4 regions of the Lysinibacillus sp. OF-1 genome follow, and region 3 is predicted to be linked to each of the others. Evidence: a T-box and tRNA genes for the amino acid it is inferred to sense, from the RefSeq annotation. Region 3 holds a T-box; the other regions hold tRNA genes.
The links. The T-box of region 3 lies ahead of metG (methionine--tRNA ligase). A T-box ahead of a tRNA ligase gene usually reads a tRNA of that ligase, here a tRNA-Met.
Positions count from the first base shown of each region.

Region 1: it encodes a tRNA-Met, which carries the amino acid that the T-box ahead of metG (methionine--tRNA ligase) is inferred to sense. The anticodon was not compared.
Region 2: it encodes a tRNA-Met, which carries the amino acid that the T-box ahead of metG (methionine--tRNA ligase) is inferred to sense. The anticodon was not compared.
Region 4: it encodes a tRNA-Met, which carries the amino acid that the T-box ahead of metG (methionine--tRNA ligase) is inferred to sense. The anticodon was not compared.

Region 1 is NZ_CP102798.1:3,972,754-3,975,937, reverse strand. It holds rRNA gene NV349_RS19535 (23S ribosomal RNA) at 1-1,396, shown strand, start outside; rRNA gene rrf (5S ribosomal RNA) at 1,509-1,624, shown strand; tRNA gene NV349_RS19525 (tRNA-Asn) at 1,641-1,717, shown strand; tRNA gene NV349_RS19520 (tRNA-Ser) at 1,723-1,814, shown strand; tRNA gene NV349_RS19515 (tRNA-Glu) at 1,839-1,913, shown strand; tRNA gene NV349_RS19510 (tRNA-Val) at 1,929-2,004, shown strand; tRNA gene NV349_RS19505 (tRNA-Met) at 2,031-2,105, shown strand; tRNA gene NV349_RS19500 (tRNA-Asp) at 2,109-2,184, shown strand; tRNA gene NV349_RS19495 (tRNA-Phe) at 2,201-2,273, shown strand; tRNA gene NV349_RS19490 (tRNA-Thr) at 2,286-2,361, shown strand; tRNA gene NV349_RS19485 (tRNA-Tyr) at 2,371-2,454, shown strand; tRNA gene NV349_RS19480 (tRNA-Trp) at 2,468-2,541, shown strand; tRNA gene NV349_RS19475 (tRNA-His) at 2,554-2,629, shown strand; tRNA gene NV349_RS19470 (tRNA-His) at 2,665-2,740, shown strand; tRNA gene NV349_RS19465 (tRNA-Gln) at 2,758-2,832, shown strand; tRNA gene NV349_RS19460 (tRNA-Gly) at 2,837-2,911, shown strand; tRNA gene NV349_RS19455 (tRNA-Cys) at 2,920-2,993, shown strand; tRNA gene NV349_RS19450 (tRNA-Leu) at 3,040-3,120, shown strand.
Region 2 is NZ_CP102798.1:3,614,334-3,617,517, reverse strand. It holds rRNA gene rrf (5S ribosomal RNA) at 178-293, shown strand; tRNA gene NV349_RS17680 (tRNA-Val) at 304-379, shown strand; tRNA gene NV349_RS17675 (tRNA-Thr) at 383-458, shown strand; tRNA gene NV349_RS17670 (tRNA-Lys) at 467-542, shown strand; tRNA gene NV349_RS17665 (tRNA-Leu) at 560-644, shown strand; tRNA gene NV349_RS17660 (tRNA-Gly) at 680-754, shown strand; tRNA gene NV349_RS17655 (tRNA-Leu) at 760-848, shown strand; tRNA gene NV349_RS17650 (tRNA-Arg) at 857-933, shown strand; tRNA gene NV349_RS17645 (tRNA-Pro) at 941-1,017, shown strand; tRNA gene NV349_RS17640 (tRNA-Ala) at 1,034-1,109, shown strand; tRNA gene NV349_RS17635 (tRNA-Met) at 1,137-1,210, shown strand; tRNA gene NV349_RS17630 (tRNA-Ile) at 1,218-1,294, shown strand; tRNA gene NV349_RS17625 (tRNA-Ser) at 1,310-1,402, shown strand; tRNA gene NV349_RS17620 (tRNA-Met) at 1,456-1,530, shown strand; tRNA gene NV349_RS17615 (tRNA-Asp) at 1,534-1,609, shown strand; tRNA gene NV349_RS17610 (tRNA-Phe) at 1,667-1,742, shown strand; tRNA gene NV349_RS17605 (tRNA-Gly) at 1,748-1,821, shown strand; tRNA gene NV349_RS17600 (tRNA-Ile) at 1,823-1,896, shown strand; tRNA gene NV349_RS17595 (tRNA-Asn) at 1,904-1,980, shown strand; tRNA gene NV349_RS17590 (tRNA-Ser) at 1,990-2,080, shown strand; tRNA gene NV349_RS17585 (tRNA-Glu) at 2,083-2,154, shown strand; gene NV349_RS17580 (diaminopropionate ammonia-lyase) at 2,415-3,184, shown strand, end outside.
Region 3 is NZ_CP102798.1:4,363,279-4,366,462, reverse strand. It holds gene rsgA (ribosome small subunit-dependent GTPase A) at 1-128, shown strand, start outside; gene fosM (FosM family fosfomycin resistance protein) at 146-571, shown strand; gene NV349_RS21350 (HAD-IA family hydrolase) at 587-1,234, shown strand; T-box leader at 1,331-1,592, shown strand; gene metG (methionine--tRNA ligase) at 1,650-3,184, shown strand, end outside.
Region 4 is NZ_CP102798.1:267,797-270,980, reverse strand. It holds tRNA gene NV349_RS01290 (tRNA-Asn) at 1-16, opposite strand, end outside; tRNA gene NV349_RS01285 (tRNA-Ile) at 24-97, opposite strand; tRNA gene NV349_RS01280 (tRNA-Gly) at 102-175, opposite strand; tRNA gene NV349_RS01275 (tRNA-Phe) at 182-257, opposite strand; tRNA gene NV349_RS01270 (tRNA-Ser) at 262-354, opposite strand; tRNA gene NV349_RS01265 (tRNA-Ala) at 368-443, opposite strand; tRNA gene NV349_RS01260 (tRNA-Pro) at 459-535, opposite strand; tRNA gene NV349_RS01255 (tRNA-Arg) at 551-627, opposite strand; tRNA gene NV349_RS01250 (tRNA-Lys) at 647-719, opposite strand; tRNA gene NV349_RS01245 (tRNA-Gln) at 734-808, opposite strand; tRNA gene NV349_RS01240 (tRNA-His) at 818-893, opposite strand; tRNA gene NV349_RS01235 (tRNA-Trp) at 941-1,014, opposite strand; tRNA gene NV349_RS01230 (tRNA-Tyr) at 1,019-1,102, opposite strand; tRNA gene NV349_RS01225 (tRNA-Thr) at 1,110-1,185, opposite strand; tRNA gene NV349_RS01220 (tRNA-Asp) at 1,195-1,270, opposite strand; tRNA gene NV349_RS01215 (tRNA-Met) at 1,274-1,348, opposite strand; tRNA gene NV349_RS01210 (tRNA-Val) at 1,375-1,450, opposite strand; rRNA gene rrf (5S ribosomal RNA) at 1,462-1,577, opposite strand; rRNA gene NV349_RS01200 (23S ribosomal RNA) at 1,644-3,184, opposite strand, start outside.

The sequences.
Region 1 (3,184 bases), 390 kb from region 3:
TGTGTGTAGGCAAATCCGCACACTGTAACGTTGAGCTGTGATGGCGAGTCCGTATGGACGAAGTTCCTGATTTCACACTGCCAAGAAAAGCCTCTATCGAGGTGAGAGGTGCCCGTACCGCAAACCGACACAGGTAGTCGAGGAGAGAATCCTAAGGTGTGCGAGAGAACTCTCGTTAAGGAACTCGGCAAAATGACCCCGTAACTTCGGGAGAAGGGGTGCTCTTGAGCGTGCAAGCGCATGAGAGCCGCAGTGAATAGGCCCAGGCGACTGTTTAGCAAAAACACAGGTCTCTGCAAAACCGTAAGGTGACGTATAGGGGCTGACGCCTGCCCGGTGCTGGAAGGTTAAGAGGAGTGGTTAGCGCAAGCGAAGCTGCGAATTGAAGCCCCAGTAAACGGCGGCCGTAACTATAACGGTCCTAAGGTAGCGAAATTCCTTGTCGGGTAAGTTCCGACCCGCACGAAAGGCGTAACGATCTGGGCACTGTCTCAACGAGAGACTCGGTGAAATTATAGTACCTGTGAAGATGCAGGTTACCCGCGACAGGACGGAAAGACCCCGTGGAGCTTTACTGTAGCCTGATATTGAATTTTGGTACAACTTGTACAGGATAGGTAGGAGCCAGAGATCTCGGAGCGCCAGCTTCGAAGGAGGCGTCGGTGGGATACTACCCTGGTTGTATTGAAATTCTAACCCATGCCCCTTAGCGGGGCAGGAGACAGTGTCAGGCGGACAGTTTGACTGGGGCGGTCGCCTCCTAAAAGGTAACGGAGGCGCCCAAAGGTTCCCTCAGAATGGTTGGAAATCATTCGTAGAGTGTAAAGGCACAAGGGAGCTTGACTGCGAGACCTACAAGTCGAGCAGGGTCGAAAGACGGGCTTAGTGATCCGGTGGTTCCGCATGGAAGGGCCATCGCTCAACGGATAAAAGCTACCCCGGGGATAACAGGCTTATCTCCCCCAAGAGTCCACATCGACGGGGAGGTTTGGCACCTCGATGTCGGCTCATCGCATCCTGGGGCTGTAGTCGGTCCCAAGGGTTGGGCTGTTCGCCCATTAAAGCGGTACGCGAGCTGGGTTCAGAACGTCGTGAGACAGTTCGGTCCCTATCCGTCGTGGGCGTAGGAAATTTGAGAGGAGCTGTCCTTAGTACGAGAGGACCGGGATGGACACACCGCTGGTGTACCAGTTGTCTTGCCAAAGGCATCGCTGGGTAGCTATGTGTGGACGGGATAAGTGCTGAAAGCATCTAAGCATGAAGCCCCCCTCAAGATGAGATTTCCCATTACGCAAGTAAGTAAGATCCCTCAAAGACGATGAGGTAGATAGGTTCGAGGTGGAAGTGTGGTGACACATGGAGCTGACGAATACTAATCGATCGAGGACTTAACCAAAATGTTTGAACCATTCAATGTACGTTTATCCAGTTTTGAAAGAATAAAAAATATTATAATATACTTGTAATTTTGATAAAATATGTTATAATAAGTATTGTCTTTCAAATAGTCTAGTGATGATGGCAAAGAGGTCACACCCGTTCCCATACCGAACACGGAAGTTAAGCTCTTTAGCGCCGATGGTAGTTGGGGGCTTCCCCCTGTGAGAGTAGGACGTCGCTAGGCTATATACTAAAATTATTCCGAAGTAGCTCAGTTGGTAGTAGCACCTGACTGTTAATCAGGTTGTCGCAGGTTCGAGTCCTGCCTTCGGAGCCATTCTTGGAGAGTTGTCCGAGTGGCCGAAGGAGCACGATTGGAAATCGTGTAGGCGGTTAACACTGTCTCAAGGGTTCAAATCCCTTACTCTCCGCCAGCACTTTGATTTATTCCAAAAGTTGGCCCCTTGGTCAAGTGGTTAAGACACCGCCCTTTCACGGCGGTAACACGGGTTCGAATCCCGTAGGGGTCACCATTTAAATACCCAGATGGAGGATTAGCTCAGCTGGGAGAGCATCTGCCTTACAAGCAGAGGGTCGGCGGTTCGAGCCCGTCATCCTCCACCATTATTTTTACAATAGTATATGATTATCGCGGGGTGGAGCAGTGGTAGCTCGTCGGGCTCATAACCCGAAGGTCGTTGGTTCAAATCCGGCCCCCGCAACCAAATGGTCCCGTGGTGTAGCGGTTAACATGCCTGCCTGTCACGCAGGAGATCGCCGGTTCGATCCCGGTCGGGACCGCCATTTATTTTAATAACAAGGGTCAGTAGCTCAGTTGGTAGAGCATTAGATTGAAGCTCTAAGTGTCGGCGGTTCGATTCCGTCCTGACCCATCATGTTTTTTTGCCGGTGTAGCTCAGTTGGTAGAGCAACTGACTTGTAATCAGTAGGTCGTGGGTTCGACTCCTATCGCCGGCACCATGTATTCCCGGAGGGGTAGCGAAGTGGCTAAACGCGGCGGACTGTAAATCCGCTCCTTAGGGTTCGGCGGTTCGAATCCGTCCCCCTCCACCAGTTTTATTATTATAGGGGCATAGTTCAACGGTAGAATAGAGGTCTCCAAAACCTTTGGTGTGGGTTCGATTCCTACTGCCCCTGCCAATTAATTTTATGGCGATTGTGGCGAAGTGGTTAACGCACCGGATTGTGGTTCCGGCATTCGTGGGTTCGATTCCCATCAGTCGCCCCATTTAAAGTAAAATTAATAAAAATTATAATATAATGGCGATTGTGGCGAAGTGGTTAACGCACCGGATTGTGGTTCCGGCACTCGTGGGTTCGATTCCCATCAGTCGCCCCATTTATATAATTATCTTTTGGGGTATAGCCAAGCGGTAAGGCAACGGATTTTGATTCCGTCATGCCCTGGTTCGAATCCAGGTACCCCAGCCATTTTGCGGAAGTAGTTCAGTGGTAGAACACCACCTTGCCAAGGTGGGGGTCGCGAGTTCGAACCTCGTCTTCCGCTCCAACTTCGATGGCGGCATAGCCAAGTGGTAAGGCACAGGTCTGCAACACCTTTATCACCGGTTCAAATCCGGTTGCCGCCTCCATATTTTAACTCTAATCGGTGTATCCGATTTTTTTTATCTCCATTATGCCGGTGTGGCGGAATTGGCAGACGCGCACGACTCAAAATCGTGTTCCTTTGGAGTGTCGGTTCGACCCCGACCACCGGTATCTTTTACAGCGAAGAATCCTTGAAATAACAAGGGTTCTTTTTTTTATGTAGAAAATATGTAGA
Region 2 (3,184 bases), 750 kb from region 3:
CTTAGCAAAAATAACTTCAAAAAGTAATAATTTCTTTTTTTTATAAAAAAGTATTGCACAATGTGAGAAAACGTTATACAATAATTCTTGTCTTGAAGGACAGGTAAACAACTTCAAAACAAGATACATAAAGAAACTTCTGCTAAAAACGCAGAAGCCAGCACATCCATGTGCAAGTCTAGTGATGATGGCAAAGAGGTCACACCCGTTCCCATACCGAACACGGAAGTTAAGCTCTTTAGCGCCGATGGTAGTTGGGGGCTTCCCCCTGTGAGAGTAGGACGTCGCTAGGCATAATACCCAGGAGGATTAGCTCAGCTGGGAGAGCATCTGCCTTACAAGCAGAGGGTCGGCGGTTCGAGCCCGTCATCCTCCACCATATGCCGGTTTAGCTCAGCAGGTAGAGCAACTGACTTGTAATCAGTAGGTCGTGGGTTCGATTCCTATAGCCGGCACCATTTTTTTAGAGCCATTAGCTCAGTTGGTAGAGCATCTGACTTTTAATCAGAGGGTCGAAGGTTCGAGTCCTTCATGGCTCACCATTTTTAAATAATAATAAGCGGGTGTGGCGGAATTGGCAGACGCACTAGACTTAGGATCTAGCGCCGCAAGGCGTGGGGGTTCGACTCCCTTCACCCGCACCATTATTTCATTGCCAGATAAAAAAACTTATGCACATGCGGAAGTAGTTCAGTGGTAGAACACCACCTTGCCAAGGTGGGGGTCGCGAGTTCGAACCTCGTCTTCCGCTCCAAATGTGCCGGGGTGGCGGAACTGGCAGACGCACAGGACTTAAAATCCTGCGGTAGGTGACTACCGTACCGGTTCGATTCCGGTCCTCGGCACCATTTTTAATGCGCCCGTAGCTCAATTGGATAGAGCGTCTGACTACGGATCAGAAGGTTATGGGTTCGACTCCTGTCGGGCGCGCCAAAAAGAACGGGAAGTAGCTCAGCTTGGTAGAGCACTTGGTTTGGGACCAAGGGGTCGCAGGTTCGAATCCTGTCTTCCCGACCATTTCCAAAGAAATTATGGGGCCTTAGCTCAGCTGGGAGAGCGCCTGCCTTGCACGCAGGAGGTCAGCGGTTCGATCCCGCTAGGCTCCACCATAATAAATTAACCAGTATAAAGATCCTGGCGGCGTAGCTCAGCTGGCTAGAGCGTACGGTTCATACCCGTAAGGTCGGGGGTTCGATCCCCTCTGCCGCCATCTTAAAGGACCTTTAGCTCAGTTGGTTAGAGCAGACGGCTCATAACCGTCCGGTCGCAGGTTCGAGTCCTGCAAGGTCCACCATTTATATATTGCAACGGAGGTATACCCAAGTCTGGCTGAAGGGATCGGTCTTGAAAACCGACAGGCGGGTAACACCGCGCGGGGGTTCGAATCCCTCTACCTCCTCCAGTTTTAAATCTTTATAAATGGTGCTTTAAAAACTCGAAACCGTATAAAATTATCGCGGGGTGGAGCAGTGGTAGCTCGTCGGGCTCATAACCCGAAGGTCGTTGGTTCAAATCCGGCCCCCGCAACCAAATGGTCCCGTGGTGTAGCGGTTAACATGCCTGCCTGTCACGCAGGAGATCGCCGGTTCGATCCCGGTCGGGACCGCCATTATTTTCATAAGAAGATATGAAAAGCAAAAGAAAATAAGCTTAGCATGGACGAAATGGGTCAGTAGCTCAGTTGGTAGAGCATTAGATTGAAGCTCTAAGTGTCGGCGGTTCGATTCCGTCCTGACCCACCATTTATGCGGGTGTAGTTTAATGGTAAAACCTCAGCCTTCCAAGCTGATGTCGTGGGTTCGATTCCCATCACCCGCTCCAAGGGCCTATAGCTCAGCTGGTTAGAGCGCACGCCTGATAAGCGTGAGGTCGATGGTTCGAGTCCATTTAGGCCCATCATTATTCCGAAGTAGCTCAGTTGGTAGTAGCACCTGACTGTTAATCAGGTTGTCGCAGGTTCGAGTCCTGCCTTCGGAGCCATTTTTATGTGGGGAAGTACTCAAGAGGCTGAAGAGGCGCCCCTGCTAAGGGTGTAGGTCGGGTAACCGGCGCGAGGGTTCAAATCCCTCCTTCTCCGCCATTGGCCCGTTGGTCAAGTGGTTAAGACACCGCCCTTTCACGGCGGTAACACGGGTTCGAATCCCGTACGGGTCATACTAAGTGCAGTAGATGAATTACATCTACTGCACTTTTTAATTGATTTGATAACATAGTTACTATAAAAATGAAGCCTTCACAGAACATCGGATCTGTGAAGGCTTGTTAATTATATAGGAAGTTAAGAAATTTTTCTCCCTTTTCCGTAGGGGATCATAAACGCATAACAAGGAACTTAGACAAATGTAAGTTCTGTATTGTATAATTTTGTATTTTGAAGCTAGATGGACTAAGCTAATGATAAAGGAGGGATAGGAATGAATGAAAAATTAAAGTGGGTGCACAATCAGCTGGATAAAGCAAATGACGGAACAGCTTTACTGCCATATTTTACATTGGAACAAGTAAAGAAAGTGGGGCAATTTCTACGTACATATGAGCAATTTGAAAAGACACCTCTCCATCATCTTGATTCACTTGCTTCATGGATGGGTGTAGAAAAAATTTTGGTAAAAGACGAATCCTATCGATTTGGCTTAAACGCATTTAAAGTATTAGGCGGAGTTTATGCAATTGCGCAGTATGTTGCCAATAGACTCCAGAAAAATATAGAGGAACTATCGTTTGAACAATTAAAATCATCAGAAGTAAAAGCGCAGATAGGTAATTTAACCTTTATTTCAACAACAGATGGTAACCATGGTCGTGGTGTGGCATGGGCGGCTCGTGAACTGGGGTATCAAGCGCGAATATATATGCCAGCTGGCAGTGCCGATGAACGTTTACAGCATATTAAAAAAGAAGGAGCCTATGCTGAAATAACGACAATGAATTATGATGAAACCGTGCGTTATACCTCGCAGCTAGCACAAGAAAATGGCTGGGTCCTGATTCAGGATACGATGTGGGATGGCTACGAAGAAATACCATTATGGATTATGCAAGGCTACACAACACTTGTACATGAAATCGTTGAACAGATGCAGCAAGCTCCGACACATGTATTTTTACAAGCTGGTGTTGGGTCATTTGCAGGGGCAGTAGTAGCTTTTTTACAACAATATTATGAGCAGGATATTACATTTGT
Region 3 (3,184 bases):
TCCAAAGCTACTTTAAGCTCCAAAGAGAATTAGCTTATATGGAACGCAAAACCAATGCACAGGCGAAACTTGAGGAGCAACGTAAATGGAAGCAGATTTCTAAAGGAATAAAAAAAGGTAAAAAATAAGCATTAGGAGCTTAGTTATGACCATTCAACATATTAATCATTTACTATTTTCTGTATCCAATTTAGAGGAATCCATCGCATTCTATGAAAATGTTTTCGATGCTAAATTGCTAGTAAAGGGGAAAAGCACAGCCTATTTTGATGTAAATGGGCTGTGGCTCGCCCTGAATGTAGAGAGGGATATACCACGGAATGAAATCCATCATTCCTATACCCACATCGCCTTTACTATTTGTGAGGATGACTATAATAAAATGTATGATAAATTGCTACAATTAAAGGTCAATATTTTAACAGGGCGTCAAAGAGATGAGAAGGACAAAAAATCGATTTACTTTACAGACCCAGATGGTCATAAATTTGAATTTCATACAGGAACTTTGCAAGATCGTTTGGCTTATTATAAGCAGGAAAAGCCTCACATGACGTTTTTTGATAATTAATCAGGGAGTGATTCTATGAATAAAGCTTTTATTTTTGATATGGATGGCACGTTATTTCAAACAAATCTTATATTAGAGCCTGCGCTCGACGCAACATTTGATGTGCTACGGACAAGTGGCTTGTGGCAAGGAGAAACACCGATAGAAAAATACAGAGAAATAATGGGCGTTCCTTTACCTGTTGTGTGGGAAACATTATGTCCTATGCATGCAATAGAGATACGTGAAGAGAGCAATGTTTTGTTCCATATAAAGCTGATTGAGCAAATACGCAATCATCAGGGAGCTTTATATCCACATGCTGAACAAACTCTTGCAGCATTATCAGAGAATTATCCGTTATACATAGCGAGTAATGGACAGGTTGACTATTTACAGGCGATTGTTGAAACCTATCAATTAGAGCGTTTTATAAAGGGAATCTACAGCATTCAATCTATTGCAAGTGGGCATAAATCAGATCTAGTAAAACGAGTTGTAGAAGAAAATGAAATCCAGAACGGGGTAGTGGTGGGAGATCGTTCGTCGGATATTCAGGCTGCACATGACAATCAACTACAGTCGATAGGCGTTCGTTTTGGCTTTGCACAGGATAATGAATTGCAAAAGGCAGACATTATAATAGATGATTTAACAGCGTTATTAAACATCACATTCAATTAATCGCTTAAATTTTAATCTTTATCGAAAAATAGAGTTGATTTAACGACAATCATTGCATTTCATCACTAGAAAGCGTAAAATAGTGCCAATCCTATAGGAAAAGCATTGAAAAGGAAAAGTAAATTGGATCAGCATTTTGTAGAGAGCCTCTGTTGGTGGAAATGAGGTAAATGAACCCTTTTGAAAATGACCTTTGAGCTTCGTACCGAAAGCTTTTTAGCAAGTAGATTACGACGAGATGGGCACTCGTTACAACAGCGGCAGTATCTCTCATTTTCAATGGAGACGTACTGATGGAGACAAATAGTGTGAGCTATTTGTAAATATAGGTGGTAACACGGGTATACTCGTCCTAATCAGATTTGATTAGGACGATTTTTTTTTACCACTTTTTTAGTGAGGGGAGCAAACTAGAATGACAATTGTTATTGGAGGCGCTTGGCCATATGCAAATGGTTCTTTGCATTTAGGGCATGTTGCCGCACTATTACCAGGTGATATTTTGGCTAGATATTACCGACAAAAAGGTGAGCAGGTTTTATATGTATCAGGCAGTGATTGTAATGGTACACCCATTTCTATTCGTGCAGCACAAGAAAATACAACAACAGAGGCCATTGCCAATCACTATCATGCTGAATTTACGCAGTGCTTTCGTGATTTAGGATTTACCTATGATTTATACACTAGAACAGATGCAGAACACCATCATGAATCCGTAAAGGGCCTATTTTTACAGCTACTAGCTAACAATTTTTTATACAAAAAGAAAATTGAACAGGCTTACTGTGAGACAGATCAACAATTTCTACCCGATCGATTTGTTGAGGGAATTTGCCCAAATTGTGGTGCAAAGGCAAGGGGAGATCAATGTGATAACTGCTCAGAAATCTTAGACCCACTGGATTTAATAGATAAACGTTGCAAAATATGTGGCAATGAGCCTGTTATTCGTGAGACAGAGCATTTTTATTTTACCTTTAGTCAATTTCAAGGTAGATTGGAGTCTTATGTGGCAGAAGCGAAGGCCCATAAACGTTGGCGAGATAATGCTTTAGGTTTAACGGAGCGTTACTTGGCAGAAGGGGTTCCTGACCGAGCAGTAACAAGAGATTTACCAAACGGCATAGATGTCCCAGTGCCAGGCTTTGAAGGGAAAAAAATATATGTATGGATTGAAGCAGTAGCTGGTTATCTATCAGCAAGTCTAGAGTGGGCAAAAGAGCATCAAATAGCGATTGAAGATTTATGGAATGAAGAGACCATTTCGTATTATGTCCATGGGAAGGATAATATTCCTTTCCATACGGTTATTTGGCCAGCTATTTTAATGGGAATTGGGGCGCAAGCATTACCAACACATATCGTATCGAACGAATATTTAACATTAGAAAAACGAAAATTATCAACTAGTCAAAATTGGGCTGTGTGGGTTCCGTATATTTTAAGTCGTTATGACGCAGACGCCATTCGCTACTTCTTAACGATGAATGCGCCAGAAAACCGTGATACTGATTTTTCATGGCGAGAATTTATTTACAGTCATAATAGTGAATTACTCGGTGCCTATGGTAATTTTGTCAATCGTACATTGAAGTTTATTGAGAAATCCTTTGCCAGCCAGGTGCCACAGGCTGAAGTAGATAGCAATATTCGTAAACAAACCGTTCAGCTGTTTAATGAAGCGGGCAGGCTGATTGAAGGAGGGCATTTTAAACAAGCGTTAGAAGCCATTTTTGAGTATATTCGAGGGGCTAATCGCTATTTTGACGTACAACAGCCATGGCAACAAGTAAAAGAAAATTTGGAGGCTAGTAATCGTACACTAGCAACCTGTGTCTATATTATTGCTAATTTAGGACAGCTACTGCATCCTTTCTTACCATTTTCAGCAGAGAAGGTAAGGAATATGTTAGGCATACAGGAAATGATGTGGCATGAACAAGTAGA
Region 4 (3,184 bases), 610 kb from region 3:
ACTGAGCTACTTCGGAATAATGATGGGCCTAAATGGACTCGAACCATCGACCTCACGCTTATCAGGCGTGCGCTCTAACCAGCTGAGCTATAGGCCCATTTTGGAGCGGGTGATGAGAATCGAACTCACGACATCAGCTTGGAAGGCTGAGGTTTTACCATTAAACTACACCCGCAAATAATGGTGGGTCAGGACGGAATCGAACCGCCGACACTTAGAGCTTCAATCTAATGCTCTACCAACTGAGCTACTGACCCAAAATGGAGGAGGTAGAGGGATTCGAACCCCCGCGCGGTGTTACCCGCCTGTCGGTTTTCAAGACCGATCCCTTCAGCCAGACTTGGGTATACCTCCAAAAATATTGAACTGGTGGAGCCTAGCGGGATCGAACCGCTGACCTCCTGCGTGCAAGGCAGGCGCTCTCCCAGCTGAGCTAAGGCCCCATTTATCATAAAAAATGGTCGGAATGACAGGATTCGAACCTACGACCCCTTGGTCCCAAACCAAGTGCTCTACCAAGCTGAGCTACATTCCGAAAACATAAATTTATTGGCGCGCCCGACAGGAGTCGAACCCATAACCTTCTGATCCGTAGTCAGACGCTCTATCCAATTGAGCTACGGGCGCAATATTCATTAAAAAACGATGAGCCATGAAGGACTCGAACCTTCGACCCTCTGATTAAAAGTCAGATGCTCTACCAACTGAGCTAATGGCTCGTAAAAAAGAAAAATGGCTGGGGTACTAGGATTCGAACCTAGGCATGACGGAATCAAAATCCGTTGCCTTACCGCTTGGCTATACCCCAATTTGAAAATGGGGCGACTGATGGGAATCGAACCCACGAATGTCGGAACCACAATCCGATGCGTTAACCACTTCGCCACAATCGCCACTATATAAATTATAACAGCTGTATATGAACGAGTACCTCAATACCTGGCAGGGGCAGTAGGAATCGAACCCACACCAAAGGTTTTGGAGACCTCTATTCTACCGTTGAACTATGCCCCTAAAATGGTGGAGGGGGACGGATTCGAACCGCCGAACCCTAAGGAGCGGATTTACAGTCCGCCGCGTTTAGCCACTTCGCTACCCCTCCAAGGGAATGGTGCCGGCGATAGGAGTCGAACCCACGACCTACTGATTACAAGTCAGTTGCTCTACCAACTGAGCTACACCGGCAAAAAAAAATGGCGGTCCCGACCGGGATCGAACCGGCGATCTCCTGCGTGACAGGCAGGCATGTTAACCGCTACACCACGGGACCATTTGGTTGCGGGGGCTGGATTTGAACCAACGACCTTCGGGTTATGAGCCCGACGAGCTACCACTGCTCCACCCCGCGATAATACTATACTGTTTTAAAAATAATGGTGGAGGATGACGGGCTCGAACCGCCGACCCTCTGCTTGTAAGGCAGATGCTCTCCCAGCTGAGCTAATCCTCCACGAAAAATAAGCGAAGCGATGTCCTACTCTCACAGGGGGAAGCCCCCAACTACCATCGGCGCTAAAGAGCTTAACTTCCGTGTTCGGTATGGGAACGGGTGTGGCCTCTTTGCCATCATCACTTCACTTATTCAGTTGAAAGAGTTGTTCTTTCAAAACTGGATAAACGGTTCATTGAATGTTTCAAACGTTTTGGTTAAGTCCTCGATCGATTAGTATTCGTCAGCTCCATGTGTCACCACACTTCCACCTCGAACCTATCTACCTCATCGTCTTTGAGGGATCTTACTTACTTGCGTAATGGGAAATCTCATCTTGAGGGGGGCTTCATGCTTAGATGCTTTCAGCACTTATCCCGTCCACACATAGCTACCCAGCGATGCCTTTGGCAAGACAACTGGTACACCAGCGGTGTGTCCATCCCGGTCCTCTCGTACTAAGGACAGCTCCTCTCAAATTTCCTACGCCCACGACGGATAGGGACCGAACTGTCTCACGACGTTCTGAACCCAGCTCGCGTACCGCTTTAATGGGCGAACAGCCCAACCCTTGGGACCGACTACAGCCCCAGGATGCGATGAGCCGACATCGAGGTGCCAAACCTCCCCGTCGATGTGGACTCTTGGGGGAGATAAGCCTGTTATCCCCGGGGTAGCTTTTATCCGTTGAGCGATGGCCCTTCCATGCGGAACCACCGGATCACTAAGCCCGTCTTTCGACCCTGCTCGACTTGTAGGTCTCGCAGTCAAGCTCCCTTGTGCCTTTACACTCTACGAATGATTTCCAACCATTCTGAGGGAACCTTTGGGCGCCTCCGTTACCTTTTAGGAGGCGACCGCCCCAGTCAAACTGTCCGCCTGACACTGTCTCCTGCCCCGCTAAGGGGCATGGGTTAGAATTTCAATACAACCAGGGTAGTATCCCACCGACGCCTCCTTCGAAGCTGGCGCTCCGAGATCTCTGGCTCCTACCTATCCTGTACAAGTTGTACCAAAATTCAATATCAGGCTACAGTAAAGCTCCACGGGGTCTTTCCGTCCTGTCGCGGGTAACCTGCATCTTCACAGGTACTATAATTTCACCGAGTCTCTCGTTGAGACAGTGCCCAGATCGTTACGCCTTTCGTGCGGGTCGGAACTTACCCGACAAGGAATTTCGCTACCTTAGGACCGTTATAGTTACGGCCGCCGTTTACTGGGGCTTCAATTCGCAGCTTCGCTTGCGCTAACCACTCCTCTTAACCTTCCAGCACCGGGCAGGCGTCAGCCCCTATACGTCACCTTACGGTTTTGCAGAGACCTGTGTTTTTGCTAAACAGTCGCCTGGGCCTATTCACTGCGGCTCTCATGCGCTTGCACGCTCAAGAGCACCCCTTCTCCCGAAGTTACGGGGTCATTTTGCCGAGTTCCTTAACGAGAGTTCTCTCGCACACCTTAGGATTCTCTCCTCGACTACCTGTGTCGGTTTGCGGTACGGGCACCTCTCACCTCGATAGAGGCTTTTCTTGGCAGTGTGAAATCAGGAACTTCGTCCATACGGACTCGCCATCACAGCTCAACGTTACAGTGTGCGGATTTGCCTACACACACGCCTTACTGCTTGGACGCGCATAACCAACAGCGCGCTTACCCTATCCTACTGCGTCCCCCCATTTCTCAAACGGTGAGGAGGTGGTACAGGAATATCAACCTGTTGTCCATCGCCTACGCCTATCGGCCTCGGCTTAGGTCCCG